DNA from 2 places in the Proteiniborus sp. DW1 genome. Region 1 is predicted to be linked to the other one. Evidence: riboswitches for the same ligand, from Rfam matches in the RefSeq annotation. Region 1 holds a riboswitch; the other holds the start of a gene.
The links. A riboswitch is a leader RNA that binds a small molecule or an ion and turns the genes downstream of it on or off. The one in region 1 is predicted to bind cobalamin.
Positions count from the first base shown of each region.

Region 2: another riboswitch for cobalamin. It lies ahead of DW1_RS06235 (energy-coupling factor transporter transmembrane component T family protein); the one in region 1 lies ahead of DW1_RS02810 (energy-coupling factor ABC transporter permease).

Region 1 covers NZ_FMDO01000007.1:311,942-321,676, forward strand. Annotated here, with positions in the region: partial or broken gene DW1_RS15105 (hypothetical protein) at 1-216, shown strand, start outside; gene sucC (ADP-forming succinate--CoA ligase subunit beta) at 234-1,412, shown strand; gene sucD (succinate--CoA ligase subunit alpha) at 1,412-2,338, shown strand; gene DW1_RS02795 (YitT family protein) at 2,304-3,152, shown strand; gene DW1_RS02800 (anaerobic ribonucleoside triphosphate reductase) at 3,331-5,652, shown strand; gene nrdG (anaerobic ribonucleoside-triphosphate reductase activating protein) at 5,681-6,190, shown strand; cobalamin riboswitch at 6,909-7,091, shown strand; gene DW1_RS02810 (energy-coupling factor ABC transporter permease) at 7,206-7,937, shown strand; gene DW1_RS02815 (energy-coupling factor ABC transporter substrate-binding protein) at 7,921-8,211, shown strand; gene cbiQ (cobalt ECF transporter T component CbiQ) at 8,195-8,875, shown strand; gene DW1_RS02825 (energy-coupling factor ABC transporter ATP-binding protein) at 8,866-9,690, shown strand.
Region 2 covers NZ_FMDO01000028.1:74,430-95,630, reverse strand. Annotated here, with positions in the region: gene cobK (precorrin-6A reductase) at 6-734, opposite strand; gene cobJ (precorrin-3B C(17)-methyltransferase) at 731-1,453, opposite strand; gene cbiG (cobalt-precorrin 5A hydrolase) at 1,465-2,466, opposite strand; gene cobM (precorrin-4 C(11)-methyltransferase) at 2,463-3,218, opposite strand; gene cbiT (precorrin-6Y C5,15-methyltransferase (decarboxylating) subunit CbiT) at 3,211-3,765, opposite strand; gene cbiE (precorrin-6y C5,15-methyltransferase (decarboxylating) subunit CbiE) at 3,752-4,348, opposite strand; gene cbiD (cobalt-precorrin-5B (C(1))-methyltransferase CbiD) at 4,342-5,418, opposite strand; gene DW1_RS06285 (precorrin-8X methylmutase) at 5,415-6,035, opposite strand; gene DW1_RS06280 (sirohydrochlorin cobaltochelatase) at 6,025-6,810, opposite strand; gene DW1_RS06275 (pyridoxal phosphate-dependent aminotransferase) at 6,825-7,865, opposite strand; gene DW1_RS06270 (ABC transporter ATP-binding protein) at 7,875-8,657, opposite strand; gene DW1_RS06265 (FecCD family ABC transporter permease) at 8,638-9,642, opposite strand; gene DW1_RS06260 (ABC transporter substrate-binding protein) at 9,658-10,683, opposite strand; gene DW1_RS06255 (precorrin-2 C(20)-methyltransferase) at 10,691-11,353, opposite strand; partial or broken gene cbiB (adenosylcobinamide-phosphate synthase CbiB) at 11,360-12,296, opposite strand; partial or broken gene DW1_RS06245 (cobyric acid synthase) at 12,421-13,076, opposite strand; gene DW1_RS06240 (ATP-binding cassette domain-containing protein) at 13,057-13,299, opposite strand; gene DW1_RS06235 (energy-coupling factor transporter transmembrane component T family protein) at 13,301-14,017, opposite strand; cobalamin riboswitch at 14,156-14,332, opposite strand; gene DW1_RS15510 (hypothetical protein) at 14,425-14,592, opposite strand; gene DW1_RS06230 (hypothetical protein) at 14,650-14,778, opposite strand; gene DW1_RS06225 (IS3 family transposase) at 14,772-15,053, opposite strand; gene DW1_RS06220 (transposase) at 15,111-15,380, opposite strand; gene DW1_RS06215 (type I restriction enzyme HsdR N-terminal domain-containing protein) at 15,537-16,208, opposite strand; gene recR (recombination mediator RecR) at 16,614-17,213, opposite strand; gene DW1_RS06205 (YbaB/EbfC family nucleoid-associated protein) at 17,342-17,677, opposite strand; gene dnaX (DNA polymerase III subunit gamma/tau) at 17,696-19,351, opposite strand; gene DW1_RS06195 (xanthine dehydrogenase family protein molybdopterin-binding subunit) at 19,604-21,201, opposite strand, start outside.

The sequences.
Region 1 (9,735 bases):
AGTATACTAATAGGGTATATTGTTGGAAAGAGGATAATAAAGCTAAATACTATATAGCTTTTAGGAGGCATATGCGGAGCTATGACCAGTACGCCTGGTCTAGCGGCTTCAATGGAAGTAACAGATAGTGATGATGTGACAGTATACTATGGAGCAGCATATCCCTTTGCACTACTTTTTAAGATTATATTCACAAATATTTTATTCAAGGTATAAAGTAAGGGGGCTAAAAAATGAATATTCATGAATATCAAGCTAAAGAAATACTAAAGAATTACGAAATACCAGTACCTAGAGGAGGAGTCATTCATAGGGTAGAGGATGTTGAAAGGGCTGCTTGGAGAATTGAAAGCGATATAGCAGTAGTAAAGGTTCAAATTCATGCTGGAGGAAGAGGAAAAGCAGGAGGAGTAAAAATAGCTAAAAGCATAGAAGAAGTCGTAGCATATTCAAAGGAATTATTAGGTAAAAGGTTAGTGACCCCTCAAACTAGTTCAGAAGGAAGAGAAATAAAAGCTCTTTTAATAGAAGAAGGTTGTGATATAGACAAAGAATATTATGTAGGATTAACATTAGACAGAGAGGCATCTAGGGTAGTTATAATAGCTTCGGAGGAAGGTGGGACAGATATAGAGGAGGTGTCATTAAAATCACCAAATAAAATTTTTAAGGAAGTAATAGACCCTCTAATAGGCCTGTCTGATTTTCAAGTTAGAAGACTATGCATAAATATTAATATACCTGAAGCCTTGACAAATGATTTAGTAAAAATATTTAAGAATTTATATAGATGTTTTATCGAAAAAGATTGTACCTTAGCTGAAATAAACCCTCTGGTAATAACAAAGGAAGGTAAAGTAGTTGCATTAGATGCAAAGTTAAATTTTGATGATAATAGTTTATATAGAAATGAAGAACTGCTAGAATATAGAGATTTAAACGAAGAAGACAAAAAGGAAATTGAGGATTCAAAATATGATTTATCATATATTCCATTAGATGGATATATTGGCTTCTTAGTAAATGGTGCGGGTCTAGCAATGGCTACTATGGATATTATAAAGACATATGGAGGAGAACCAGCTAACTTTCTTGATGTTGGGGGAGGAGCGTCAGAGGAAAAGGTTACTAACGCTTTTAAGATAATCTTATCAGATAATCGTGTCAGAGGAGTCTTTGTTAATATTTTTGGAGGCATACTGAAATGTGATGTCATTGCTAGAGGAATAGTAAATGCAGCTAATGAAGCAGGATTAAATGTTCCTTTAGTAGTACGCTTAGAAGGGACAAATGTAGAAATAGGCAGAGAAATACTAGATAATTCTAATCTAGATATAGTAACTGTTGCAACTATGGATGAAGGTGCTAGAAAGATAGTAGAGCTAACTAATATGAAAGGGAAGGGATTGTAATGAGTATATGGGTAGATAAGCATACAAAAGTAATAGTGCAAGGTATAACTGGAAAAACAGCATTGTATCATACTAGGCAAATGCTTGAATATGGTACACAAATAGTTGGAGGAGTTACTCCAGGTAAAGGGGGGACAAAAGCAGGGAATATACCTGTATTTGATACAGTAAAGGAAGCAGCTTGTGAAACCAATGCCACAGCTTCTGTAATATATGTCCCTGCTAAGTTCGCAAAGGATGCTATTCTGGAAGCTATAGATGCTGAACTAGAGATAGTAATCTGCATTACAGAGCATATACCTATAAACGATATGATAATAGTCAAAAGGTATTTAGAAGGTAAGAAAACTAGGTTAATTGGACCAAATTGCCCAGGAATTATTACACCAGGAGAATGCAAAATTGGAATTATGCCAGGGTATATTCATAGAAAAGGAAGAATAGGAGTAGTATCCCGTTCTGGAACACTAACCTATGAGGCTGCTTATCAGCTGTCTCAAAGAGGAATAGGGCAGTCTACAGTCGTAGGAATTGGTGGTGACCCTATTAATGGGACGGACTTCGTTGATGTTCTAGAGGCATTTAACAAAGATGATGAAACAGACGCAGTTGTTATGATAGGAGAAATTGGAGGAACTGCAGAAGAGAAGGCGGCACTTTGGGTTAAAGAAAACATGATAAAGCCGGTCGTGGGATTTATTAGTGGAAAAACAGCCCCTAAAGGAAAACGTATGGGTCATGCTGGTGCCATTATTTCGGGAGGGAAGGGAACTGCAGAAGAGAAAGTTAGAGTAATGACAGATTGCGGCATATCTATAGCAAAGAGTCCTATAGGCATAGGAGCTGTGTTAACTGAAACCTTGAAATATAATAATTTGTGGAGAATTGAATATGAGAGCCAATATAGAGAGATTTTTAATCATTAATCTTGGTATTTTAATAATGGCATCAGGCTTATATTATTTTTTAATTCCTGCAAATCTGGCTACAGGTGGTGTAACAGGGCTAGCTATGGTTGTAAATAAAATATTTCCTTTTATATCAATAGGTATAATAATGATAATTTCAAATTTTATCCTATTTGCCTTAGCTTTTTTACTAATAGGAAAGGATTTTGGTGGATATACCATATATTCAAGCTTTCTTTTGTCAGGGGTCATCTATATATTTGAAATTATAACTCCCTTACATGAGCCAATAATAAAAGATATAATGCTGAATTTGATATATGGTATCCTTATACAAGGAATAGGAATGGGAATGGTTTTTTATCGAAACTCTTCTACTGGAGGAACTGATATTGCAGCAAAAATATTGAATAAATTCTTTCATGTAGATATAGGCAAGGCATTGTTCCTAGCAGACTTTTTAATTGTATTTTTTGCAGGGCTAGCATTTGGAATTGAAATGGGGCTATATGCTTTATTAGGAATTTTAGCTAATACTTATATAATAGACAAAGTAATAGCTGGATTTAATACAAAGATGAACATAATGATAATTAGTGAAAAAAGTGAAGCTATAAATCAATATATAATTCATGAAATAAATAGGGGAACGACACTGTATGTTGGAGACGGAGGTTTCTCAAAGAACAGAAAGACTATAATAAATACTGTGGTTGATAAAAAGCAATATGTAAAAATTAGAAACTATGTTAAAGTTACTGATCCAAGCGCCTTTATAACAGTTGGCTTTGTGCATGAAGTATTAGGAGAAGGGTTTAACCTTAGCTTATAATATAAATTATTTTGAAGCCAATGATATTTTTAGTCTATCCATTGACCTCTATATATAGTGTGTGTTAAGATTAATATACTATATATAGGGCGATATGGATATTATATTATAAATAACACTATTATTCATATGCAGAAAAATATACTAGTTTATATATAGTGCTAAGGAGGAAATTGAAATGATTACAAAAATAATAAAAAGAGATGGGCGTGAGGTTCCATTTAATATTGAAAAAATTGCAAATGCTATTTTTAAGGCTTCAAGCTCTGTAGGTATAAAAGACTACGATGCTGCATTTTTATTAGCAGAGAAGACAGTAGCCTGTATTGAAAAGGAAATGATGAATATAAACCCATCTGTTGAGATGGTACAAGATATAGTTGAGAGAGTTCTTATAGAAAATGGATGGGTCGAGACCGCTAAGGCGTACATACTTTATAGAGCAGAAAGAACAAGACTTAGAGAAATGAATACTAAAATCATGAAGATATATCAAGATCTAGTCTTTAAAGAGGCAGAAGATAATGATATAAAACGTGAAAATGCAAACATTGATGGAGATACAGCAATGGGAACCATGCTTAAGTTTGGTTCAGAGGGAGCAAAACAATTCTATAATATGTTTATTTTAAAGCCAGAATATTCGAAGAGTCATAAAGACGGAGACATACATATACATGATCTTGACTTTTTAACTCTTACGACAACATGCTGTCAAATTGACATTGAGAAGCTTTTTAAAAGTGGTTTTAGTACAGGACATGGACATTTAAGAGAACCCAATGATATTCAAAGCTATTCTGCTCTTGCTTGTATAGCAATACAATCAAATCAAAATGACCAGCATGGAGGTCAGAGTATCCCAAATTTTGACTATGGGATGGCTCATGGAGTTAGAAAGACTTATAAAAAGCATTATATAAAAAACTTGTCCAATGCTATAGAATTACTTACAGATAATAGAGAAACAGAGCTCATAGTAGAAAACATAATAGAATCAATGGATAAGAAGTATAATCTTATACCTAGTTTAAAAATGGAGGAAGAATACACTCGAATAGAAGAGAAACTGCTATTTGATTATTTCAAAGATGCAGATTTAGTTAGAAAGGCACAGGCATATGCTAGAAATAAAGCATATGCACAAACAGACAGGAGTACATTCCAAGCCATGGAGGCATTCATACATAACTTAAATACTATGCATAGCAGGGCAGGTGCACAGGTACCTTTTAGCTCTATTAACTATGGCACGGATACTTCTTTGGAAGGAAGAATGGTAATAAAAAACTTACTTTTAGCCACAGAAGCAGGGCTTGGTAATGGTGAAACTCCAATATTCCCTATTCAAATATTTAAGGTGAAAGAAGGTATAAACTATAATAATGGAGATGTAAACTACGATTTATTTAAGCTGGCATGCAGAGTAAGTGCTAAAAGGCTATTTCCTAATTTTTCCTTTATTGATGCTCCGTTTAATCTTAAGTACTATAAAAAAGGCAAACCTGAAACTGAAATAGCCTATATGGGTTGTAGAACAAGAGTAATTGCAAACGAATATGATTCATCAAGAGAAATAGTCTTTGGGAGGGGAAATCTAAGTTTTACGACTATTAATCTTCCTAGAATAGCATTAAAAAATAATAAGAGCATAGACGACTTTTTTAGAGAACTAGATGAAAAAATAGATTTAGTAATAAATCAGCTTTTGGATAGGTTTGAAATCCAAGCAGGAAAAAAGGTTAAGAACTTTCCTTTCTTAATGGGACAAGGTGTTTGGATTGATTCAGATAAACTTAGTTGGGATGATGAGGTTAGAGAAGTACTTAAGCATGGAACATTGACTGTAGGATTTATAGGATTGGCAGAATGTCTTAAAGCTTTGACAGGAAAGCATCATGGTGAATCAGAAGAAGCACAAGAGCTTGGGCTCAGTATTATTAGACATATGAGAAAGCGTATGGATGAAGCTTCAAATAAATATAAAATGAACTTTTCTCTTATTGCTACGCCAGCAGAAGGTACAGCTGGAAGGTTTGTGAATTTGGATAAAAGAATATTTGGAAGTATTGAGGGAGTTACAGACAGGGACTACTATACAAATAGTTTCCATGTGCCTGTTTATTATGAAACAACTGCATTTGACAAAATTAAAATAGAAGCTCCATATCATGAGCTTACAAATGCAGGGCATATAACATATGTTGAGTTGGATGGAGATCCTTCAGAGAATGTAACAGCGTTTGAAAAAATCATAAGAGCTATGAAGGAAAATGGTATAGGATACGGCTCTATAAATCATCCAGTGGACAGAGACCCTCTATGCGGCTATTCTGGAATAATAAAAAATCAATGTCCTGGATGCGGAAGAGAGGAAGGAAACGTAAAATTTGAAAGAATCCGAAGAATTACAGGCTATTTAGTAGGTACTTTAGACAGATTTAATGATGCAAAAAGAGCAGAAGAAAGAGAGAGAGTAAAGCATTTCTATATGAAGTAAGAAATATACTTTAAGGTAGTGGTTATCTATGTGTAATGGCATAAGGGTTGCAGGTATAGTTAAGGAATCAATTGTGGATGGTCCTGGAATACGCCTTGTAGTTTTTACTCAAGGCTGTAAGCATAACTGCTTAGGGTGTCACAACCCACATACTCATTCCTTTGAAGGAGGAGAGGTAGTTAATATTGAGAGCATTGTTAGTATGGTAAAAGAAAATCCTCTATTAGATGGAATAACATTAAGTGGCGGTGAGCCTTTCGAGCAAGCAAAAGCACTGTCTAAGTTAGCAAAAATCATTAAAGAATTAGGACTTAATGTAGTAACATACACAGGCTATACTTATGAATTCATAGTAAGCAGTTTCTCTGAACATACTGGTTGGGAGGAGCTATTAGAGAACACAGATATATTGATAGATGGTAGATTCGAAATTGAAAAAAGGAATCTGGCTTTAAAATTCAGAGGTTCTGAAAATCAGAGAATAATTGATATTAAGAGGACAATGCAAGAAGGAAAGATAATACAGGCATTAATTTAGATTAAATGATATAGGCTAAAAATCTATAATAAATTGAACTGATCTTTGTTAAGTAGACAATCAACTTGATTAAAATTTATGCGCACTAGGGGGCATGGTTTCTATACTCTAAAGGAACCATGCATTCTAATTTTTTTGTGCTCTCTCTTCATTGTAAAACTTAATATATTCAATTATTTTATCCCTTATGGTAGACAAATAATTTTTGTATGACCTTCTTTTACTGGGAAAAGATTGTTTATGAACAGTTTATATTAGATTAGAAATCTTAAATGTTAAATGTTTTCTACCATTGTCATGATGTAATAAGTAATAAAAAAAGCAGTTCATCAGACTACAAAGTCTGTTAGACTGCTTTTTTGCTTTAGTGAATTATCTTTTAATAATTCTTTGTGTAAATTAGACATAAGAAGGTGAATGGATAAAGTAAATGCATCTACTAAAACAATTGTTAAGTTAGCTGTATCTTGCGAAAGAATTTAGCTTAAACTATTTTTCAGCAAGGATGGCTTAGCAATATCTCTTTTGCTGGTACCTTGCTAATTCCCAGCTTTTCAAGGATATCGTATCCATAGAGAAATCCCTATGTGTCAAAAGGTGATTTGTCATTCAGTTTCTTTTTGGAATAAGAGTTGATATGTGGCATCATAAGAGAGATGTTATCTTGTGTGAGGTCATAGGTTGACAAAATATAGCAACTAATATATAATAAAAATGAAAATTAAATAACTTTTAAGGTGCTTCTTTAAAAAGAAGTTAAAAGGGAAAGAGGTGAAAATCCTCTACAGCCCCCGCTACTGTAAACAGGGATGAAATCTTCTATACCACTGGGAAACTGGGAAGGTGAAGAGAGTAAGTTGATCTGTTAGTCAGGAAACCTGCCTTAAAATGAGAAACTAGTACTTCGGAGGGAGGTATGATACGTTATGTTATGGTATAAAACTGACACATAGACTTCCTATGTGTTTTTTTGTTTGATTTTATGTAATCACTAATTTGGAGGAGATGTTTAATAATGAAGGAAAAAAAGCTAATGTTGCTAATGTTCATATTTTTAATGATTATAAGTCCAAATCTTTCATATGCAATGCATATAATGGAAGGATACTTATCTCCAGTTTGGGCTATTATTTGGACAGCTTTAGCAATTCCCTTTGTTATTAGGGGATTTTCTAGAGTTAATGGAATTTCCAAGGAAGATAGTAGCAAAAAACTGTTACTAGCACTAGTAGGGGCCTTTGTATTCGTGCTATCTGCTTTAAAAATTCCTTCTGTTACGGGAAGCTGTTCTCATCCTACAGGAGTAGGGTTAGGAGCAATATTGTTTGGACCAACAGTTATGAGTGCATTGGGCGTGATTGTATTATTGTTTCAAGCCCTATTATTGGCACATGGAGGAATAACGACCCTAGGTGCTAATACTTTTTCAATGGCAGTAATAGGACCATTGGTTTCGTATGGGATATTTAAGCTATTAAGAAAAAGTGGCGCAAATACTAGTATATCTGTGTTTTTGGCAGCAGCTCTTGGAGATTTAACAACTTACATAGTGACATCTATACAGCTGGCTGTGGCATATCCTGACCCAGCGGGAGGAATATTTGCATCTTTAGCAAAGTTTTTATCAATATTTGCATTAACTCAAATACCGCTTGCTATTGTAGAAGGGATATTATCAGTAATAGTATTCAATTTCATAGCAGAATATTACGGAAAGGAGGATGGATTAGTTGAAGGCATCCACTAAAAATATACTTTTATTGATTTTGACAGCTTTACTTGTCATTGCTCCTCTATTATTGAAAAGTGATGCAGAATTTGAAGGCGCAGATGGAATGGCAGAAGAACTTATAACAGAGATAAATCCTGATTATGAACCATGGTTTGAACCATTTTGGGAGCCTCCTAGCGGAGAGATAGAAAGTTTATTATTTAGCCTCCAGGCAGCATTAGGGGCAGGAGTTATATTCTATTGCATTGGATATATGAAGGGAAGAAAAAAAGGTGCCTATAGTAGATAAGTTTGCATATACAAATAAGCTTAAAGATTTCAGTCCTATGGTCAAGTTTTCACTTGCCATAGGACTGCTGATAGTTACATTAATAAATAAAATCTTTTATATTCACATTGGCATAATTTTTTTTATGTTTTTTATTACTGTTATAATTGCAGGTATTCCACTGAAATTTTATTTAAAGATTTGTAAGGGACCTATTTTCTTTTTGTTTTTAGGCTTAATCGCTATCTTGTTTTCTATAACCCAAAACCCTATTGAATCCATGTGGGGGATTGAGTTATTAGGACTTAACATAATAATAACTAATGAAACAATCAATTCTTCTATTTCTATATTTCTTAGAGCTTTGTCTGCAGTCTTATGTAGTCTTTTTTTAATTCTTACCACTCCAATAAATGATTTAGTATACATATTTAGAAAAATGAAAGTTCCAAAGACTTTCATTGAGATGACAGTGCTTATTTATAGGTTTATCTTTATTTTATTAGAAGAAATGAGAGATATACATATGGCACAAGAAATTAGATTTGGCTATTCCAGCCTAGGCAATTCCTACAAGTCCCTTTCATTATTAATAACTTTATTGTTTATTAGAGTGATGAAAAGATATGAAGATATGGAAATAAGCTTGAAAAGTAGAGTGTTTAATGATAGTTTTTGGATATAAAGGGTGATATGATGATTAAAACAGAAAACATAGTTTACAGATATGAGGATGGTACCATAGCTTTAAATAAAGTAAGTGTTGACTTTTCTATGTATAATATAATAGGAATTTTAGGCTGCAATGGTTCTGGGAAGACTACCTTATTTTTAAATCTTTGTGGTATACTAAAGCCTGAGGAAGGAAGAATACTGTTTAATGGAGAAGAACTTAAATATAATAAAAAATCTTTACTAAAACTTAGAAAATCTATTGGAATAGTATTTCAAGACCCTGATAAGCAGATATTTCATTCAAAAGTCTATGATGATGTAGCTTTTGGACCTAGAAATATGGGCTTTTCAGAAGAGGTAGTGGAAGAAAGAGTAGCCAAAGCAATGAGTTTAGTAGGTATAGATGGATTAAAGGACAAGCCAGTACATTTTTTAAGCTATGGACAGAAAAAAAGAGTTGCAATAGCAGGCGTTTTAGCAATGGATAATGATATAATATGCTTTGATGAACCTACAGCAGGACTAGATCCTAAAATGACCAGAACTATGATAAAAATGATAAGGGATATAGCTGCTCAAGGGAAAAAAATTATTATATCGAGCCATGATATGGATTTGATATATAATATATGTGAATATACGTATATACTAAACAAAGGTGTTATATTCAAAGAGGGCAATGTCAATAATATATTTCTTGATGAGGAAGTACTGGTCCAGATAGGACTTGAGCAGCCATGGCTAGTAAGGCTGCATTGTAAAACTAAGATACCGCTATTTTCAGGTGAAGAGGAACTTTACAATTATCTCAATAAATTATTATAAATTATTCTAAAAATATTATTTTTAGTATAAAAAACTGTGAATGAT
Region 2 (21,201 bases), on a different contig from region 1:
GACTTTTATTTACCTCTTATAATCTTCTCTATTGTCTCTAAATCAGCGATGCCCTCTTCTTCATCTCTACCTATGATTATTGGTTTTACACCTAATTCTTTACAAGCTTGAATCTTCTCTACTGTCCCTCCTGCATGACCGCTATCTTTCATTACACAATAATCTGGATTATAAGCAGCTAGCATTGCCTTGTTGAATTCTTTGGGAAATGGTCCAAGGATAGCTACTATGTCCCTCATATGGACATCACTTTTCTTGCAAAGCTCTATGCTTTCGATGGCTGGCAGCACTCTATAGATAAATCTATTGTCTCCTCTAACCTTTTCAAAGTCCTTTATATTCTTTGAGCCTGTTGTAAAAAATACTGTCCCCTGAATATTTGACAGAAAATCATAGGTTTCTTCATAGGAGTTTAAATATATATGATCCCCACCATGTACTGCTCTTCTGCGGGCATATTTTATATATTCTATGCCCAGCTTTTCACTTATAAATCTTGCATTTTCAGAAACTATCTTTGCATATGGATGGGATAAATCTACGATCATATCTATATGATTATCCTTTGCAAAGTCTACCATTTCATCTCTACTTAATCTTCCAATAAATAGATTGTCTGTGTCGAAGAATTCTTTCCCGTCTTCAGTGGCTATTGTTAAGATATAATTATTAAAATCCCCTAATCTTTCTATTAACTTTCTTGCTTCTGAAGTTCCACCTATGATCCATATCATTTTATATTGTATCCTCTCGGTGTTATTATTTGCTTATCCCTAATAAATGTGTTTGAGTTACCGATAATTAGGACACATAACATATCAACGGATTCATAATCTATTTCCGAAAGAGTTGTGATGGTGATACTTGTATCTGGTCTTCCTGAATTCCTTACAATACCTACTGGTGTGGAACCGTCTCTATATTTCAAGATGATTTCTATAGCTGTTTCTAGATGAGTCTTTCTGCCTTTGGACTTTGGATTATATAGGGATATAACAAAGTCTCCCTCAGCTGCCATATGAAGTCTTTTAAGTATTACTTCCCACGGGGTAAGTAAATCACTTAGACTAATAGATGCATAATCATGCATGATAGGGGAACCTAGCTCTGCTGCCGCTGAGAATGCCGCTGTTACTCCTGGTATTATCTCCACTTCTATATCAGTAGCTAGTTCCAGTATTGGACCTGCCATACCGTATAGGCCTGCATCTCCCGTACTGATAATGGAAGTATCCTTACCTTGTCTAACCATATCTATGGCTGCTTTGCATCTCTCTACTTCCCCCCTCATACCTGTAGAGATAAGCTCTTTCCCATCAACCAAATCACCTAGATAATCTATATATGGGGTATATCCTACGATTACTTCTGAATTTTTTATTACTTCAACTGCTTTATAAGTCATATGTTCAAGACCACCTGGTCCGATTCCTACTACATATAATTTCGCCATTTTTTCCTCCTTTATTTATTGATTGATATAGTAACTCCTTTGTGTATAAACTTCCCTAATATTGGTTTGCCACCTAAAAGATATGCACAGGGTTCTGATACTGAATACACTCCTATGGTATCCTTAACAAACTGGGATTTTTGAAACATATCCTCCAGTGGTAAAATATCTTCTATTGTGAATATCTCTAAGGGGCAATTGTAGTGTTCTGCCGCTTTGATTATACCGGCCTCATCTTTTTTTATTTCAACTGTTCCCATGGCTCTAATACTCTTATTTGAAAGATTGCTATTATTTAAAGCTAATTCTATAGCTCCTAAAACAATCTCCACTTCTTTTCCCTTTCTACATCCTATACCTATATTTATGTTCTTAGGCCTTAGGATCGTATGTGGAATATCTATGGGACCTATATCCTCCCTTGATGTTACTATTATGATTCCTTCTACTGATGGAGCAATATTATTTAAGTCATCCACCTTTATTAGATTTGGATAATTTATTAAATTTCCATCTTCAGTATAGATACCTACTCTTTTATTGTTGACCATCATTGAAACTATCCTAGTTACGGTAGATAAATCCTCAATATAATAATCATTTTCCTTTGCGAACATATCTATTGATTCTATACCTCTATTATCTGATGCTGTTGTAATAACTGTAGTAGCTTCAAGGTAATCTCCTATGGATTTTGCTATCCCATTGGCCCCTCCTAGATGTCCTGATAAGAGTGATATAGAAAACTTACCCTCATCATCTATGACCACTATTGCTGGATCTATATCTTTAGACTTTATATATGGTTGGCACATCCTAACAGCAATACCAGTAGCTGAAATAAATATGAATCCATCATATTTACTCCATGATGATTCTAAGAATTCCTTTATGCCACCTGGAGTTTCTGAGTTAGGGAAATGCTCCATCTTATAAGTATCACTATCTAGGGCTAGAAGTCTTTCCCCTAGCAATCTCCCTTTATCTGTAAAGGAAAGACAGGCTAACTTCATTTTATTGCCTCTCTGAATTCATGGGTAAAAGTCGGATCATAAAGCTTAGATCTTTCATATGCTCCTTCTATGAAGTTTCCAACTAATATTTGGCCCATCTTTTTAATGCCTTTGCTCTTCACTTTTTCAGCTATATCTCTTAAAGTTCCAAATACCATATCTTGATCTTCCCAAGTTGCCTTATATACTACCGCTACTGGTATATCATAGCTGCCATAGCCTTTGGCTAATTTTTCCACCACTCTATCTATCTCCTGAACTGATAAGAATATAGCCATGGAAGCTCTGTGACTTGCTAAATCTTCTAGGTCCTCTCCTTCAGGTACAGGGGTTCTTCCTTCTATCCTTGTAAGGATTACTGTTTGACTTACATTTGGTAAGGTAAATTCTTTTTTTATAGATGCACAAGCTGCTGTAAAGGAGCTTACTCCTGGAATCACCTTATATGAGATACCCTTTTCGTCTAATAGGTCCATTTGCTCTCTTATGGCTCCATATATAGTTGGGTCTCCTGTATGCAGTCTTACAACTTTTAAACCTTTATCCACACTTGTTTCTATTACTTCAATCACTTCTTCCAAGGTCATGGAAGCACTATTGTGTAAATCCGCATTTTCTTTACAAAATCCTAAGTGTTTGTCTGATACTAAACTTCCAGCATATATAACTACATCTGCTTCTTCTAACAATCTTCTGCCTTTTATAGTGATTAAATCAACATCTCCCGGTCCAGCACCTACAAAACTAACCATTTGACTTCACTCCTTTTACTATATAAATAGGGTTTTGACCCTTTAATAATCCTATTTTATCCATATAAGCACTTTGAATAAGCTGAGTTTCTATATCCTTATAGCCGTATTCTTTTAAAAGAGTTAAAAACTGACTTAAATTATTTAAGGTTATAAAATTCCCACAAAGTACTCCCTTGTCCTCTAAATGTCCTTCTAGATATTGAAATATTTCCTTTAATTTGCCTCCGCTACCACCGACAAAGCATTTATTGAATTTAATATCTGGTAAATCCTCTGGGGCTAAGCCTTGTACAATATCTATATCTGTAGCAAATCTATCATTGTTTTCTTTAATAAGCTGAACTCCTTCTTCTTCACGTTCAATAGCCCAGACCTTTGCTCCTTGCAGGCTTGCTTCAATGGATATGGACCCTGTACCTGCTCCTATATCTAATAATCTATCCCCTTGGTTAATTCCAAGGTATCCAATAGTAAGGACTCTTATATTGAACTTAGTCATTGGAATATTTCCTCTTATAAAATCCTCATCTTTAAGCCATTTCATTTTCAATAACCACCACCCCTAAGGAAGAATAATCCTCTATTTCATCCCCAATATTTGCCCTTATTATCTTTTCATCATCATAAGAAAGGTTAAATCCTACATACATTCTTCCTTTCATGCCTAGTTTATCTAACTCCTCAGATATATAGGATGGGCTATTGATTTTATCTATTAACATTATAGTCAGCTTGTGATCTAATATATCCTTTAAATCATGGTCTCTACCGTGTAGGGATACAAAGATGCACTCTTGCCACGACATCTGTAATTTGCTCATCATATATTGAAATGAGGACAAGCCAGGTAATACTCTATCTACTTTGACACCTTTTCTCTTTAGAAACTCTACTATTCCAAAGAAATTAGGGTCACCTGATGCAAGGAGAAGGGTGTCTCTATCTTTATCTAAAATCTCTATGACTTGGTCTACACGATTGACTTCTATATAGTCATCTCTAATGGTTTTAATAGAATGACCAACTCTTCCAAAGGCTATAATAGTATCAGCTTCCTTTATCTTCTCTACTACATCCACAGTTAAATATCTAGGATTGCCTGGTCCTACCCCTGCAACTGTTAACATATATCAACACCCCTTTCCATGGAATAGATGATTACTTTTACTTTTAAGTCTTCATCTTTTAAATATCTTCTAATCCTATTTTCTGCACCTTTTTCCATAGCCTTAACTACTTGCCCATATCCGGCTTCTATACAGATATTTAATCCTTCCTCAGCAGTTATGGCATTATCTACCTCTTCTAGCAAAGACTTTGGTGCATCCATCATAGCTAAATGATAGATAAATGCTTCCATCCTGCCATCACAAATCTTGCTATGGGTGTTGAATACACCTATGGATAGTTTTGAAAACTTACCTATATGACCTATTAGAGTTATTGATTTAAATCCCTTATTATAGACATATAGTAGGCTATCTCCTATAAAATTGGACACTTTCACCCTAGGTTTATCTATTCCTATCTTTTCAGAAATTTTCTCACCATAATTCCCTGGAACTAAAACTATATGATCCAAGCCATATTCTACTGCTATCATATCTACTTCCATATAAATGGTTTTTAATAAGGCTTCTTCACTCATAGGGTATACTATGCCCTTGCTACCTATAATTGATATGCCGCCTTTTATACCTATGTTTTCATTGAAGGTTCTCTTGCCTACTTCTTCTCCTTCTGGAGCATATATCAATACATCATAACCCTTAGGGCTTACTTCTCTCACTTCTTTTTTTATCATTTGTCTAGGTACAGGGTTAATGGCCGCTTGACCAATTTCTCCAAATAGTCCTTTTCTAGTGATTCTTCCGATACCTTCTCCACCATCTATAATTATTTGGCTATCTTCTCTTCTGCTAACCTTGGCATATATTTGAATACCATCTGTATTATCAGGATCATCACCTGCATCTTTTATAATTGAACATGCTGCATAGTCTTGCCCAATTTGTGGATTATGAACTTCTAATTTAAGGGGAACATTGGCTGGAGTGTCTATATCTATATAGTTTACAATATTACCAGTTTCCAGCATTGTCACAGCAGCCTTTGCAGCAGCTGTTGCACAGCTTCCAGTAGTATAACCACATCTGAGATTTTTTCCATCTTTTATTACATATAGATCTAAAGTCATCTTCCAACTACCATATACAATAGGGCATTTATTATAGATGCAGCTACATTGCTACCACCTTTATAGCCTACTGTGGATATGGATGGTATATCAAATTCCCTTAGATACTCTTTGGATTCAGCTGCACCGACAAATCCCACTGGGACACCTACTACGAATTTAGGATTTACTTTTCCCTCTTTCACCAACTCTAATATCCTAAATAGAGCTGTAGGAGCATTTCCTATGACAAAGGCATCAATTCCTTCTTCCACTGCTAAATCCACTGCACATGCTGATCTAGTAGTTCCTAATTCCTTGGACATTTTGAATACTCTTTCGTCATCTATGAAACATTTTAACTCACAGTTTGCCTTTGCAAGGGCAGGCTTATTTACTCCCATGTAGGCCATCTTGGTATCTGTGAAAATCTTTGTACCGCTTAAGATAGTCCCCTTTGCTTCATGGATAAATTCATTCTTAAAAACTATTATCTTTCTGTAATCAAAGTCTCCCGTTGTATGAATCATCCTTTTAGCTATGACCATCTCTTCTTCGTTAAAAGTAGTATCTCCCATGATTTCATCAATAATATCCATACTTTTATTTTCAATTTCCATTGGATTTTTAATATACATTTTCGTCACCTCTTATCTCATCTAGATGTTCTATAAATATATCTTGAATCTCCTTTACCTGTCCTAAACCTACTATCTGAAGGTCTACATCTATGTCATTTTTCTCTAATATACTCTTCCATGAATCATCGCTATCTGATGCCATGTCTTCCAAAGCATGTACCCCAGCCACTAACATAAATGGTTTTAATAATACTTTCTTGATTGATTTTTCTTTTAGTTTTTCTACAACGTCATCTATGCTTATTTCACCTTCAACCGTTCCTATAAATACATTTTCATATCCGGCTTTTCTTATTGTATCCTCTAATTTTTTATAGGATATATCAGTACTATGGTCTGAGCCATGGCCCATAAAAACAACCGCCTGGTCTTTATTAGCTATTCCTAATCCATTAAGCACCTTTTCATAATCCATATCATGGGATAATAATGGTTTAGCAACTCTTACTTTATATTCAGGATTTTCTTTTACAAAATCATTGACTTCTCTTAATATCTTCTCGTATTCATGCCCTTCAATAATAAGAAGTGGTTGAATATAGATTTCTTTTACTCCATTTCTTTTCATTCTTTCTAATGCCTCTGTTGGAGTATCTACTGGGTAATCATCCCTTTTCTTTAATTTGTGGATGACCATTCTTGAAGTAAAGGCCCTTGTAACTAAATAATCTGTATATCTTTCTTTGATTCTATTTTCTATTGACTCTATGCAAAGTTCCATTGTCTCTCTATTTGATGTACCAAAACTGGTAACTATTATTCCTTTTTTCATTTTTCTCCTCCACATTACCTATTTTCCTTAAAGGCATCTAATAGCCTTTCATTATTCTCCCTATCCTTAATAGCTACCCTAATATGATTATCCCCTAGTTCAACAAAACTGGAGCATTTTCTGATTACTAAGCCATATTGTAAGAAATGTTCAAAAGCATAATCTTCATTGTGTTCTAGTAGTTTTATAAGAATATAGTTAGTATGGGAATTATAAACATGTATCCCATCTATTTTAGATAATTCTTGTAACAGATAGCGTCTTTCCTTATCTATGTACTCTTTACTATCTTTGATATATTCAGCATCATTAAATATAAATTGTCCAGCTATGTCAGCTAATGAGTTAACTCTCCAAGGCAGCTCTATTTCTGATATTTCCTTAGCCTTTTCAGTAGAAGTGCAACAATATCCCAATCTTATACCCGGTAGTGCAAAGAATTTAGTAGCTGCCCTTATGATTGCTACATTTTTATATCCATCGTCCTTAAAAAGTTCTATACTATCATAATCCTCTGGACAGAATTCAAAGAAGGCCTCATCTAAAAGTAAGAATGCCTTTTTTTTCTTTACGATTCCATATATCTCTAATAGTTCCTTTTCAGGTATACGTAAACCTGTAGGGTTATTTGGATTACCTAATATTAGTAATTCATCCTCCTCTAAATCTTTAAATGACTCTATATCTATAGAAAAGTCTTCTCCATATGGAATATTTTTAATTTCTTTGCCATGAATCTTAGCTCTCTCTTCATATTCTGAAAATGCAGGAGTCATAACTACTACTCTTTTAGCTGCAATTGTAAAGTTATTTATTATCTCCACTGCCCCATTTCCCACTAGAACATTTTCATCTTTACAGTTTAGATATTTGGATACCGCAGATTTTAAGTTCCTGTATTTGATATCTGGATAAGCTACAAGGGTATTAAAGCCATCTATAAAAACTTCATTCAATCCATTCGGTGTACCGATTGGGTTAATATTACTAGAGAAATAAACTAATTCACCCTCATAATGATCCTCGTATGTTAACAAATCTCCACCATGCTTCATTTTATCAGCCTACCTCTCTATTTTATTGGGGATAATATATGGACATTCATTCTTTAGATCTTCATATATATCCGCTTGAATATTAAAAACATCCTTCAACAAATCCCTATTTATAACCTCACATGGATCTCCATGATCAAACACTTCCCCATCTTTCAAAACATAGATTCTATCTGAATATCTGATTGCTTGATTTAAATCATGAAGAACCATGACTATGCTAATTCCTAAAGTTTCATTTAACTCCTTGACCAACTCTAAAACTTCCATTTGATATGATATATCTAGATAGGTAGTTGGCTCGTCCAAGACTAATATATCTGTTTTCTGTGCCAAGGCCATTGCTATCCATGCTCTCTGTCTTTCTCCCCCTGATAGTGTCATGATGTTCCTATCTCTTAAAGCTAAGGTTCCTGTCTTTTCCATAGCCCACTCAACTATATCCCTATCGGCCTTACTTAATCGTTTACCAAATCCAAGATGAGGAAACCTTCCGTAAGATGCCAAGGACTCAACAAGCAAATCATTAGATACTGATTTTACCTGTGGCAAAACTGCTAGCTTTTTTGCTATTTCCTTAGTTGGTATATTGTCTATACTTTTCCCGTCTAAGATTATTTCTCCATCACCTATTTTTATGGATCTACAAATTGCCTTAATTAATGTGGATTTACCAGATCCATTAGGTCCAATAACTGTGACTATCTCACCTTTATTGACTTCCAGTGAAACCCCTTTTAATACAATCTTGTCATCATAGTTAACTACTATATTATTTCCTCTTATGTCCATAGGACAAACCTCCCTTACCTTTTAAAAGATATAGGAAAAAAGGTGCTCCAATAGCTGATATGATTATCCCTACTGGAACTTCTGTTGGCTGAAATATCACTCTTGAAACAGTATCACATAACATTACGAATATAGCCCCTGTAAAGATACATGCCGGTAATAAATATTTGTGATCTGACCCTATTAGGATTCTGGTAATATGGGGTACCATAAGTCCGACAAAGCCTAGTAAACCTACTACACTAACTGCGCTTCCTGCTAAAAATGAAGATAATATTATAAATAAAAATCTAGTCTTTTCAACATTTAAACCAAGTCCTGTAGATACCTCATCACCAAGCATGAGAACATTGAGCCTAGTTGGTAAAAACATCAGTATAGTTCCGCATATAATTGTATAGGGTAAAATCAGCTTTAAATCTCCCCATGTAATAGATGCTAGCCCACCAACCATAAAGTTTAAAACTCCTGATACCCTATCTGGATAAAAGGTCATCAAAGCGTTGTTTCCTGCACCAAATAGAGATGATACTGCTACCCCTGCTAGTATCATCCTTGTAGGCATTACACCACCATTCCAAGCCAAACCATAGATTAGCATAGTAGCTCCTAATGCTCCTAAAAAGGATCCGATTGGTGCTAGATAATAATACTGTGGAAACAATATTAGAAAAATCAGCCCTACTAGCCCCGCACCTGCTGAAACACCAATAGTGCTAGGGCTTGCTAGTGGATTTCTCATTATTCCTTGGAGCACTACACCAGCTAGGGAGAGATTTATCCCTACTAGTGCAGCTACTATGGTTCTAGGTATTCTTACATTCCATATTATTTGATAGCTTGTAGAGCCCTGATCAAATAGAAGAGTCTTGATTATCTTTACAGGACTCATCTGTACTGCCCCATTACCTACACTTACTAAAAATGTTAGAATACTTAAAGTAAAAAACACTAAAATCGTGATTTTCTGTTTTCTTGAATTCATGGAATTCTCCTACTCCTATTGAAATAGTTCTGGATATATTATAGTTGCTAGATTCTCATAAGCCTCTGCATATCTAAGATTTGCTTTGAACATGTACATATCCTTTGGTAAAATTATATACCTATCATTCTTAACCGCTGATAATGAAGCCCAAGCTGGATTGGATTCAGCATCTTCTTTTAATCTGTCTAGTGTAGCATCCATATCACTACCAGTTGTCTGAACAAATATAAAGTCAGGATCTTCTTCTAATATCTTTTCCATAGAAAAATTCTGTGTACCTAATGCTCCATCTGAGTTATCTGCTATATTTATAGTATTTAAATCCTCAAGCATCATACCTACATATGAGCTAGAGTCCCTAGCTGATACAGACTTTGCACTTGCCATTATAAGTAGTACCTTATGTTCTTTTTCTTCTGGGATAACTGAAAGTATATTGTCTATTTCCTCTACAATATCTAAAGCATTTGATTTGAATAGATCTTCCCTTTCATTTAATGCAGTAAATAATCTAGTAATAGTCAAATAATCTTCTAATCCAACATAGTCTATAGCTATAACAGGTATACCTACACCTTCAAAGGAAGGTATTAATTCTAATTGGCTTTTTTGTGTGGAATTTACAATAATTAAATCTGGTTCTACAGAGATTACTTTTTCCACACTAATTGCACCTAGTTTACCAACTATTTCAGCGTCTTCTACCCCTGCAATCTCATCTTGACCTACTGATGGTTCTAACTTACCTACAACGCTACCCCCGTTTTCCATCCAAACTTCCAAGAATGAATTATATAGTACTACTGCTCTTTGGGGTTTTTTATCTATGGTAACTTCTTGTCCTCTACCATCTATAAAGCTTACTGTATCTTCATTTATAGTTACGCCAAATTCAGTTATGGACTCAGTAACATCGTCATTTTGCTTATTATCTTCAACTAGCGGTGTATCTACATCTTCTACCTTTGGGCTGCTACAAGCTGTAAACATTCCTGCTACTATTACTAAACTCAATAATAATAAAACCATTCTTTTCATTTTCACTTTATTTTTCTCCCTTTCTTCTACCTAGTATTAAGGATATATAATCCCTGTCTTGAATAATTTCTTCCTTATTTTCCAGAATCTCTTCATTCTCTAAACTTACTCTTTTAACATACTTATAAGAAAAATCATTCCTCTCCAATTCATCTAATGTATCTTCCTTTGCCCCAAGGGTTTTAAGCAATGCAAATGAATCAGCCTTATCTAATAATGAATTATCGAATTCATCAATTAGTAAAAAATTATCTCCCTTTACAGTTAGGGGTACCTTACTAGCAGCTGCTGCAGCTACAAAGGATGGAATACCTGGTACTACCTCAATCTCTATATCCCTTTGATTTAATAAATCCATAATATAGATAAAAGTACTATAGATCATTGAATCCCCAATTGTAAGAAAAGCACCATATTCTCCTTCTGGAATCTCCTCATGGATGATATTAGCAGCATTGATATAGTCCTCTGCTTCTACACTCCCCATTGGGAAATCTATAAGAACAACTTTTTTATCCCCTATGTATTCCTCAACTGTATCTAGTGCCATGTTTTTTCCCTTATTGTTAGGTGCAAATATTACCTTTGCATCCTTGATTACATTTACTGCTCTTAGGGTTAATAAATCTGCTGCCCCCGGACCAGTTCCTATTCCGTATAATTTCTTCATCTTAACTTATCTCCTTATAAATATAATTAAGTAATAAAACATTAAAAATGCTATTTCACTTCTATACATGATCTCAACTGTGTTTTTTATATGCTCTTTATTTACATCATTGATCTTATCTCCTATATGTGGCTTTTCTACATATAGGCCGTGATAATAATTACCACCCCCAAGTTGTATTCCTAATAGCCCTGCAGTAGCACTTTCTGGATAACCACTGTTTGGACTTTTATGATTTCTTCTATCCCTTTTTAATATCTTCATTCCATTTATAAAATCAAATCTTCCTATAGATGAGATATTCATCAAAATAGCTGTTAGTCTAGCAGGTATTAGATTAAATAAATCATCTACTTTAGCTGGAAAGTAGCCTAAGTGCTTATATTTATCATTCATATAGCCTAGCATAGAATCCATTGTATTGATGAATTTATAAGCTAGTCCTCCTGGTGCTCCCAGTAATACAATGTAAAACAAAGGGCCTATCACTCCATCAGAGGTATTCTCCGATACGGTTTCAACAGTTGCTCTTATAATCTCCTCTTCATCAAGATTAGAGGTATCTCTACCAACAATATAGGATAGTCTTTTCCTGCCTTCTTCTAGCCCTTTATCCAGTTCTTTTTGAACCATATTCGCTTCATAATGTAATGATCTGGCTGCTATACAAGTGTATATAAGATAGATATTTATAATCTTGCAAAGTATTGTATATGGACTTAGTAATTTTAATAATATAAAATGGTATAACAAATCCTAAGAAAACATTTATAGATACTATAATAAGTCCCATTATTTTAAGACCTTCATTGGATTCAGAAACCCTTCTAGCTAGGTTCTCTTCAATGCTTATAATCCTCCCCATTAATTTTACAGGATGAGGAAAATTATATGGATCCCCAATTATAAAATCTAGTATTACTGCTACAATCAAATTAACCATTATTAACGCCCATAATCTTGTATATATATTCCATATCCATATTAGCCCTTATACCATTGCTAAGTTTATTTAGCTCCAACTCTTCCTCTTCAAAGCTTTGTTCTTCTGCTTTTGGGCTTTTGTTTCTATCGATTAAGGAGTCCTCGTCTATTAAGTCCAATGAAATATAAGGGATGACACCAACTACTGGTATATTTAATAGATCTTCTATCATCTTAATTCCCGGTTCAAGTAATGTTTTATCACCTCTAAATTTATTGATAATAAGGCCTTTGATCCTAGCTCTTTCATGAGGCTCTAAAAGCATAACAGTCCCATAAAGTGCAGCAAATGCGCCTCCTCTATCTATATCTGTGACTAATAAGACTGGAGCATCCGCAATTTCTGCCATTCCCATATTTACGATATCATTCTTTTTTAAGTTAATTTCAGCTGGGCTACCTGCCCCTTCGATAACCACAATATCGTTATTTGATTGAATTTCATTGTGCTTTTCCATGATCATTTTCTTTAATCTAGGTCTAAATTTAAAATAATCCCTTGCAGCCATATTTTCTCTTTCTTCCCCATTTACAACTACCTATCTGAGTTTGGTATGAGTAGTATAGGATTCATATGATGACTTGGTTTAAGTCCTGCTGCCCTGGCTTGTAAAGCTTGTGCCACTGATATTTTTTTCCCTTCTTCTGTTATATAAAATTTAGAGCTCATGTTTTGGGACTTAAAAGGATATACCTTATATCCGTCTTCTTTAAATATTCTACAAAGCCCAGTACACATAAGACTTTTTCCTGCTGATGAAGTAGTACCTTTTTAATACTTCCACTGAGCCTGTCTGAGCTAGACTAATACCATTTAAGTGATAGAGTAGAGTTGATTTACCACTACCATTTACACCTAATATTGCTGTTTTTCTACCAGCTTTTATATTTAAATTAACATCCTCTAGGCCCCTTCGGGAGTTTGGATACAAGAAACTTAAATTTTCAATTTTTACTGCCATTTTACACCTTCCTATCAATAACTAGAATTGCTAATAAAAAGAGGGCTAACATAGAAGATTTAAGAATTAATTCCTTGTTATTAAACTTCTTATTTCTTGCCTCTCCTTGAAATCCTCTAGACTTCATAGCATTGAAAACCATATCGCTATGATTGCTGCTTTTAAGGAAAAATCCTCCTATCCATTCTCCAAAAATACTAAGGGAAGATAATCCTTTTCTTTCATTAATTCCTCTACTGATTAATGCCTTATTACCTTTCTTTATATCCTCATCAATCATATGAAAATATCTAAAGGTAAGAGCTAGTATTCTGTTAAATATCTGTGGTAAACCAATGTTTAATATCCCATCAACCATATATAAAGCTGAATGCTTAGAAACTATTGTACCTAGCAATATAGAGGAGATTAAAACTTTACATACAATGATCATTGTAAAATCAATATCTTCTAGGCTTCTATATACAATTAATCGTATTATTATTGGCAAGAGCATAAGTAGAACAAAGGGTATCACTGGTTTGGTTAACCTAATAAAAGATCTATCCTCACAAGTTATAAGAGAGTACATAATAACTAATATCCCAGTTACAACTAGTAGTCTATAAGTTTTTATTGATGATATGTAAAATAGAATGATAAAAAGGCTAACCATTGTATCTTCTGGATTTATTTTATTTAATTTCCTTCTAACGTTCTTTTCTTCTCCTAAAATCATCCTAATAAATACTCCTTTTTCTCAAAGTCTTGGGTTAGGTCATAAAAAAATTCCCTAAGTAACCTCAGGGAATCTAATATTTTCATAAATATATATGTTAAATATGCATAAAAATATCGCTCTCCTTCCCTCCGAAGGTTGCTTACAACTTATATAGGCAGGTCTTCTGGCTTATGAATCATCCTAATCAACACCTTCCCAGATTTCTCCAGTGGTATATACGTTGATTTCGTCATCAATTACAGTAGCGGGGGCTGCATGGGACTTAAACCCATTTCCCTATTAATCTTATGAACCTAAATAATTAATATTCAATTATTGAATATAATAACATAGTCTTTATTAAATTACAATAAAGAAAAATTTTTACATGTTTTTATATGGTTTTTAGCAAAGTCAATATTACCTCACAGATGTAGGTGTGAACACCCTGCAAATACATTGTCATTTGCTATTATACATTTTCTTTCTTTTCCTGTAGATTTTTTTATTGCAGTAAAGTCATCCCCATCAAAATCACTTTTGGTATAGTGGAATTCATGGGCATTGATAGATTCTTCCTTTTTACATAGCATATTATCCTTATTTGCTACTAGTTTTATATATCCAAAGTTCTGCAGTCTACTAGTTAGTTAACTTTTATAATCAAAAATATTGACCATATCTTTTCCTTCAATAGTTGAACCTAAATACATATAGCCTCCACTTTCTGCATAAATAGCTATATTACTATTATAAGCATTTTTAATACTCTCTAACATAGAAGTATTGTTAGAGAATTTTTTATGGTACTAATTCTGCTCCTAATACCAAGTTTTTTCATGTGCCTTTGGACTCGTTTGAGACTAATGCTCACGTATCTAATAGCTTTTAATTCCTCTCGAATCTTAGGGGCACCGTAGATTTTATTATTATCATTGTAGATTTTTAAAATATCATCTTGAAGCTTTTTATTAATAGGTTTCCACTTGTTTTCTGGTTTTTCCTTTTGCTTGTCATAGTAGGTACTTTTGGGATATTTAAGTACCTTACACATAGTATCTATGGGTGTATAGTAGAATTTCTTAAATTATATCTAACTGTATATCAGGATTTATTTCTTTGCGTATATAGCCATAGCCTTTTTTAATATTTCATTTTCCTCCTTGAGCCTAGCATTTTCTTTTCTCATTCTGTTAATTTCCTCAAGGTTTGTAGTATATCCTTCTACTGCATTAATTGGAGCTTTCTTCTTAGTCCAATTGCGTACTGCTGTTTCACTTAAGCTATATTCACTGGCTACCTCTTTAGGTGTTTTTCCTGATAATACTAGTTCAGAAATCATTGTTTTAAATTCATTTGTATATGTTTTCCTCTTAGACATTTTATGGACACTTCCTTCCTAGGTTGTTAGTATATATAAAATCTTATTTAGTGTCCATAGCTATATACTAACATCAATATTAAATAATTACTAACTCTTCAATAGCTAACACCCTTATCTTCATGCACTACTTACTACAACTAAATCCTAGTTACTCTAAGCAATGCACGAAATATATTTGTTTAAAGTTCCTAAAACCCTTGATCTTATAACACAAACTGCACCCATCACTATTATGACACGTTCCCCCGTAGCCATAACTAATAGTATTCTATCTTGTCCTTTTGATATAGCTTCTATAGTTCTATTAATAGCTACTCTCTGATAATACCTTGGAAATTTACCACTCATATCAAAGAAATAGTCTTCTGATACAATCTTTTCTTCATGAGCTTGGATTCCTTTCCCTGCCTTATACCTCTCCCATAGCTCATCTGGGCTTGGAAACTCTTCTAAACTAAGTTCTCTTTCTTTCCCAGTAAAATTATCATGTTCGATAAATCCATCTCCATTGGAACTATATATAAAGGGAATATCTAAAATATCTCCATATTTAAGAGCTTGTTGCATTCCTGCTCCCATGGGTTTATTATTATCTTTTGCTTCTATGATAACAAGGGGCATATTAGGTTTATAGCTTAAAATATAGTCTGCTCTTTTTCTTTTCCCTCTGGCTACAAGATTTCCCCTGACTATAATTCTTCCGTCCGTAAAGCTATATTCAGCTCTTACTTGAGTTTTTATATCCCATCCTGCTTTTTCTATTGCAGGGGTAATATATTTCATCTTTATATCTTCTTCGGATAAAGCTTTTTTATTTATAACCACTACCCTCATCCCCTTTCATTTGCTATGTATTTATAAAGTTTTAGAATATACTAGATAATCTTGCCTATATTATACCATAATTTCTATTGGAGTTAGGTACATAACTCTACATTTAAAAAATATTCATTTTTTTCTTAACCCTTATAACTTTTTACTTTTTCCTGTCCTAACTTTGTAACCTGAAAATAAAGTTCTTCAAAAGAAACCAGGATTAAGGTGGGAAGGAGTAAGGGAATAAGGCAATGAAGTTGTAGCAATTCCAATTGGTTGAAGGGTAAGAGGAAAGAAAAAGGGAATAAAAAAACAGGAGATTTCTTGGATTTTAATCTAAGATTTCTCCTGCTTTGAAGAACTTTATTTACTTGTTGAAGAACTTTATTTTAGGGGGACAAAAAAGAAGAAAGCCTAAATCTCCCTTCTTCCCTCTAATGCCTTTGATAAAGTCACTTCATCTGCATATTCTAAGTCTCCGCCTACTGGTATTCCATGAGCTATTCTTGTGGTTTTTATACCTAAAGGCTTTAGGAGTTTTGATATATACATGGCTGTGGCCTCTCCTTCTATAGTAGGATTTGTAGCTAATATTACCTCTGCTACATCTAGCTCTCTTATCCTTTGAAGAAGCTCTTTTATCTTTATATCCTCTGGGCCTATTCCTTCCATTGGTGATATGCTTCCATGTAAAACGTGATATAATCCTTGAAATTCCTTAGTTTTCTCTAAGGCTATAACATCTCTTGGGTCTTCTACAACACATATTGTAGTTTGATCTCTGTTAGTATTGCTACAAATAAAGCATGGATCTGTATCTGTAAGATTACTACATATGCTACAATACTTAATATTTCTCTTGGCATTTACTATGGCATTTGCAAGCTCATTTACATCATCGGCATTCATGTTTAGCACATAAAACGCAAGCCTTTGAGCTGTTTTTCTGCCTATACCAGGTAGTTTTGAAAATTCTTCTATTAGACTGGCTAAAGGAGGCGCAAAATACTCCATCTATATCACCCTTTCAGTTAAGCTGTTTCCAGCATTTAAACATAGAAAAACTAGGTGGAGAATACTCTCCACCTTATTTAAATCCTACCTTTGATAAAACTTAAAGGTAGGAAGCTGTAGTGAAACTGCTAAAATAACCCTGGTATATTCATACCTCCAGTTATCTTTTGCATTTCCCTACTAACCATTTCGTCTGCACTTCTTAAAGCTTCATTTGTTGCAGCAAGGATTAAGTCTTGAAGCATTTCAACATCATCTGGATCTACTACATCCTTATCTATAGTCACTTCCAGCACTTCTTTTTTTCCATTAACCTTAACTGTAACTGCTCCACCACCTGCGCTTGCTTCGACTTCTCTTTCGTTTAGCTCATTTTGCAAATCAGCCATTTGCTTCTGCATTTTTTGAACCTGCTTCATCATATTTCCCATGTTACCCATTCCTGGGAATCCACCTCTTGCCATTATAAAAAAACCTCCTTATTATTCTTCAATTTTTACTAGTTCTTCTCCAAAAGTATCAATAACCTTTTGGATTAGCTCTTCGCCTTGTTTCTCTTCCTGCTTTTCTTCATTAACATCTACAATGTCATCTTCCATTGCAAATTTAATCTCTATATTAGAATTTAAGCAATTATTAATGATTTTCTGAACAAGCTCCTTATTTTCACTTTTTTCAATGGCCTCTTTATGAAATCTAAATCCATCTTCAAAAGCTATTGTCAATATATTATTCTTTATACTTAAAGGTTTTCCTTCCATAATTAGAGCATGAAGAGATATTCTTTCAACTCTTGTAGCCTTTAATATATTTTTCCATTCATCTTTAATCTCTTTAATATCTATATCTGTTCGTAATTCGCATTTGTTTTGATTAGTAGCAACTGGAATATATTGTTGCCTTTCTACTACTTTTTCAGAAACTGTACTCTTAGTAGAAGTATTAGATACAGATTGCTTTCTAGAATCTGCCTCTTTAATAAAAGTGCCATTTTCAAGCTTTTCTTCTAGCCTTCTAAGTCTTGTCATCACATCATCAAAATCATTGTTAGTAGCTTCGTTTAACATCTTTATGATGCTGACTTCAAGTATTACCCTAGGCTGAGACGACCATTTGCACTGAGTCTCTGCATCTGATAGTATTCTAAGTATATTTATTATACCACTTGTGTCTATATTTTCAGCCTGTTTTTTAAGATTTTCTATCATTTCCTCTGTTTCATCAAGCATACTATCTACATTTTTAGATACCTTTATGACCATTAGGTTCCTAAAGTGAAGTATCAAGTCTTTAATAAACTGATTAATGTCTTTCCCACTTTGAACTATTTGCTCTATAAGCTCAAGAGCCTTATCTGCATTTTTTCCTATTATTGAATCTGTTAGCTCATATATTATATCATTACTTACTACTCCAAGTATGGAGAGAATGTAATCATAGGTCAGTTTCTTTTCAGAAAAGGAAAGGCATTGATCTAGAAGGCTAAGGGCATCTCTCATCGCTCCATCTGAATTTCTAGCTATTAGATTTAGACCTTTTGGGTCCGCATTTATGCCTATTTCGTCTAATATGTTTTGCATATTTTCTATTATATCTTTTATGGTTATCCTTTTAAAGTCAAACCTTTGACATCTAGATAATATTGTAGCTGGCAGTCTTTGAGGCTCTGTTGTAGCCAGTATGAATATTAAATGCTTTGGTGGCTCTTCTAATATTTTTAAAAGAGCATTAGAAGCACCTTTAGATATCATATGAACCTCGTCAATAATGTATACTTTATATTTGCATTTAGCTGGAGGATACTTTGCCTTCTCTCTAAGCTCTCTAATATCTTCTACACTAGTATTAGAAGCAGCATCCATTTCTATGACATCCATTATAGTTTCATCAAGTATTCCCTTACATACTTCACATTCATTACAAGGGTTTCCATCATGACTATTTGTACAATTGACAGCTCTCGCAAATACTTTTGCTGTGGAAGTCTTGCCAGTTCCTCTAGTTCCTGAAAATAAATACGCATGGGCTATGTTATTATTTTTTATTTGGTTTTTTAGTGTTGTAGTTATATGTTCTTGCCCCATGACATCGTCAAAGGTCTTTGGTCTAAACTTCCTATACAATGCTTGATAAGCCATTCAATCACCTTCACGTGTTTAATAAGTATATTATACCAAAACTTCTTGTCATATACCACTGTTGGATTTTTAACACTAAAATTCCTTTACCTAAGAGCTTAGGATTACAGTAATAAGATTCAAGATGACGAAACTCTTCATTGCACTCAGAGTGACAATAGGAACTTGGCATTTCAAGTACTGTCAGCTGAACATATTAAAGGAGCAAAAATATTCAAAAGTCGATGTGTTCAACACATCGACCTATTTTAGTTATATATTGCTTTGTTTTTCTAACAATGTCGTCAATACTTTTTCTGGTGTTGCCGGTAAGTCTCTTATCCTGATTCCGCAAGCATTATATATAGCATCCATAATCGCTGGAGCTACCGGATTTACTACTACTTCTCCTATAGATTTAGCTCCATAAGGTCCTGAAGCATCATATCCTGGTGCTAATTCTGCAACTACTTTCCCAATGTCTCTTCTCATTGGAAGCTTGTACTCCATCAGAGTATCAGTCATTAACCTTCCTTCCGGGCTATATTTTACTTCTTCATATAAGGCTAGCCCTATTCCTGTTGCTATACCACCTTCAACCTGTACCTTTGAAAGCATTGGGTTTATAGGTGTACCGCAATCTACTACTCCTACAAATTCAACTACATCTACTTTTCCTGTTTCTAAATCTACTTCTACCTCTGCAAATCCTGCCATATATGGAGAAGCATCTATTTCTGGCACATATGAACCTGTTGTTGATAGCTGGGTGTGTAGAACATTATATGTTATTTTCTTAGAGAAGTCTTCTAATGTTATTATTTGCTTGTCATCTTTCTTTATAATACTCTTTCCATCAAATTCAATATTTTCTGGCTCCGTTTCAAAGTACATGGCTCCGTATTTAATTATCTCTTCCTTCATTTTATTTGCTGCATCTATTACTGCATTACCTGTAGTATATGTGGTACTAGATGCATAAGCTCCACTGTCATATGGTGTTAAGTCTGTATCAGATGCATAAACAACTATTTTTTCTAAATCTACTCCAAGAGTCTCTGCTGCTATCTGAGCTAAAATTGTATCGCTTCCTGTACCTAAATCTGTTGCACCTAATAGCAAACTAAAGAAACCATCTGTGTTTAACTTTAGAGTTGCTGAAGCCATATCTATCTTAGGCAGCCCAGACCCTTGCTTAGCAATTGCCATACCTACCCCTCTTGCTTTAGTTCCACTGATTCCGCATTTTGAGAATTTTTCATCCCATTTAATAAGCTCTTTTCCCTTTGATACACAGTACTCCAGCATACAGCCATCCATATACATAGGCTTGTCTCCCCAGCCTTTGATGGTCATGTTTAGAAGTTTTGTAGTTTCTCCTTTTCTAATCATGTTTATCTCTCTTACTCTAACCGGGTCTAGTTTAAGCTCAGCCGCTAATTCGTTTAATGCTGATTCTACTGCAAATACCCCTTGTGTAACTCCAAAACCTCTTAGGGCTGCTCCAGGAACATGGTTTGTATATACTGCCTTTCCATAATATCTATAAGCTTCTGCCTTGTTGTATATTGTGAATACTTTTTTGGCAGCAGCTGCTATTGTAGTTTGACAGTGCTCTCCATAAGCTCCTGTGTCTGATAAACCTACCATGTCTATGGCCTTTATTTTTCCGTCTTTTGTAGCTCCTATTGTCACGTCAAATTTCATGGCATGTCTTGAATTCGTACCTGTAAATACTTCTTTTCTCGTGAAAACTATTTTAGCTGGTTTTCCTGTTTTTAATGTTACTAATGCAGGATAGAACTCTGAGTTTGCTGTTTGCTTAGCTCCAAATCCTCCGCCAATTCTAGGTTTGATTACTCTTATCATAC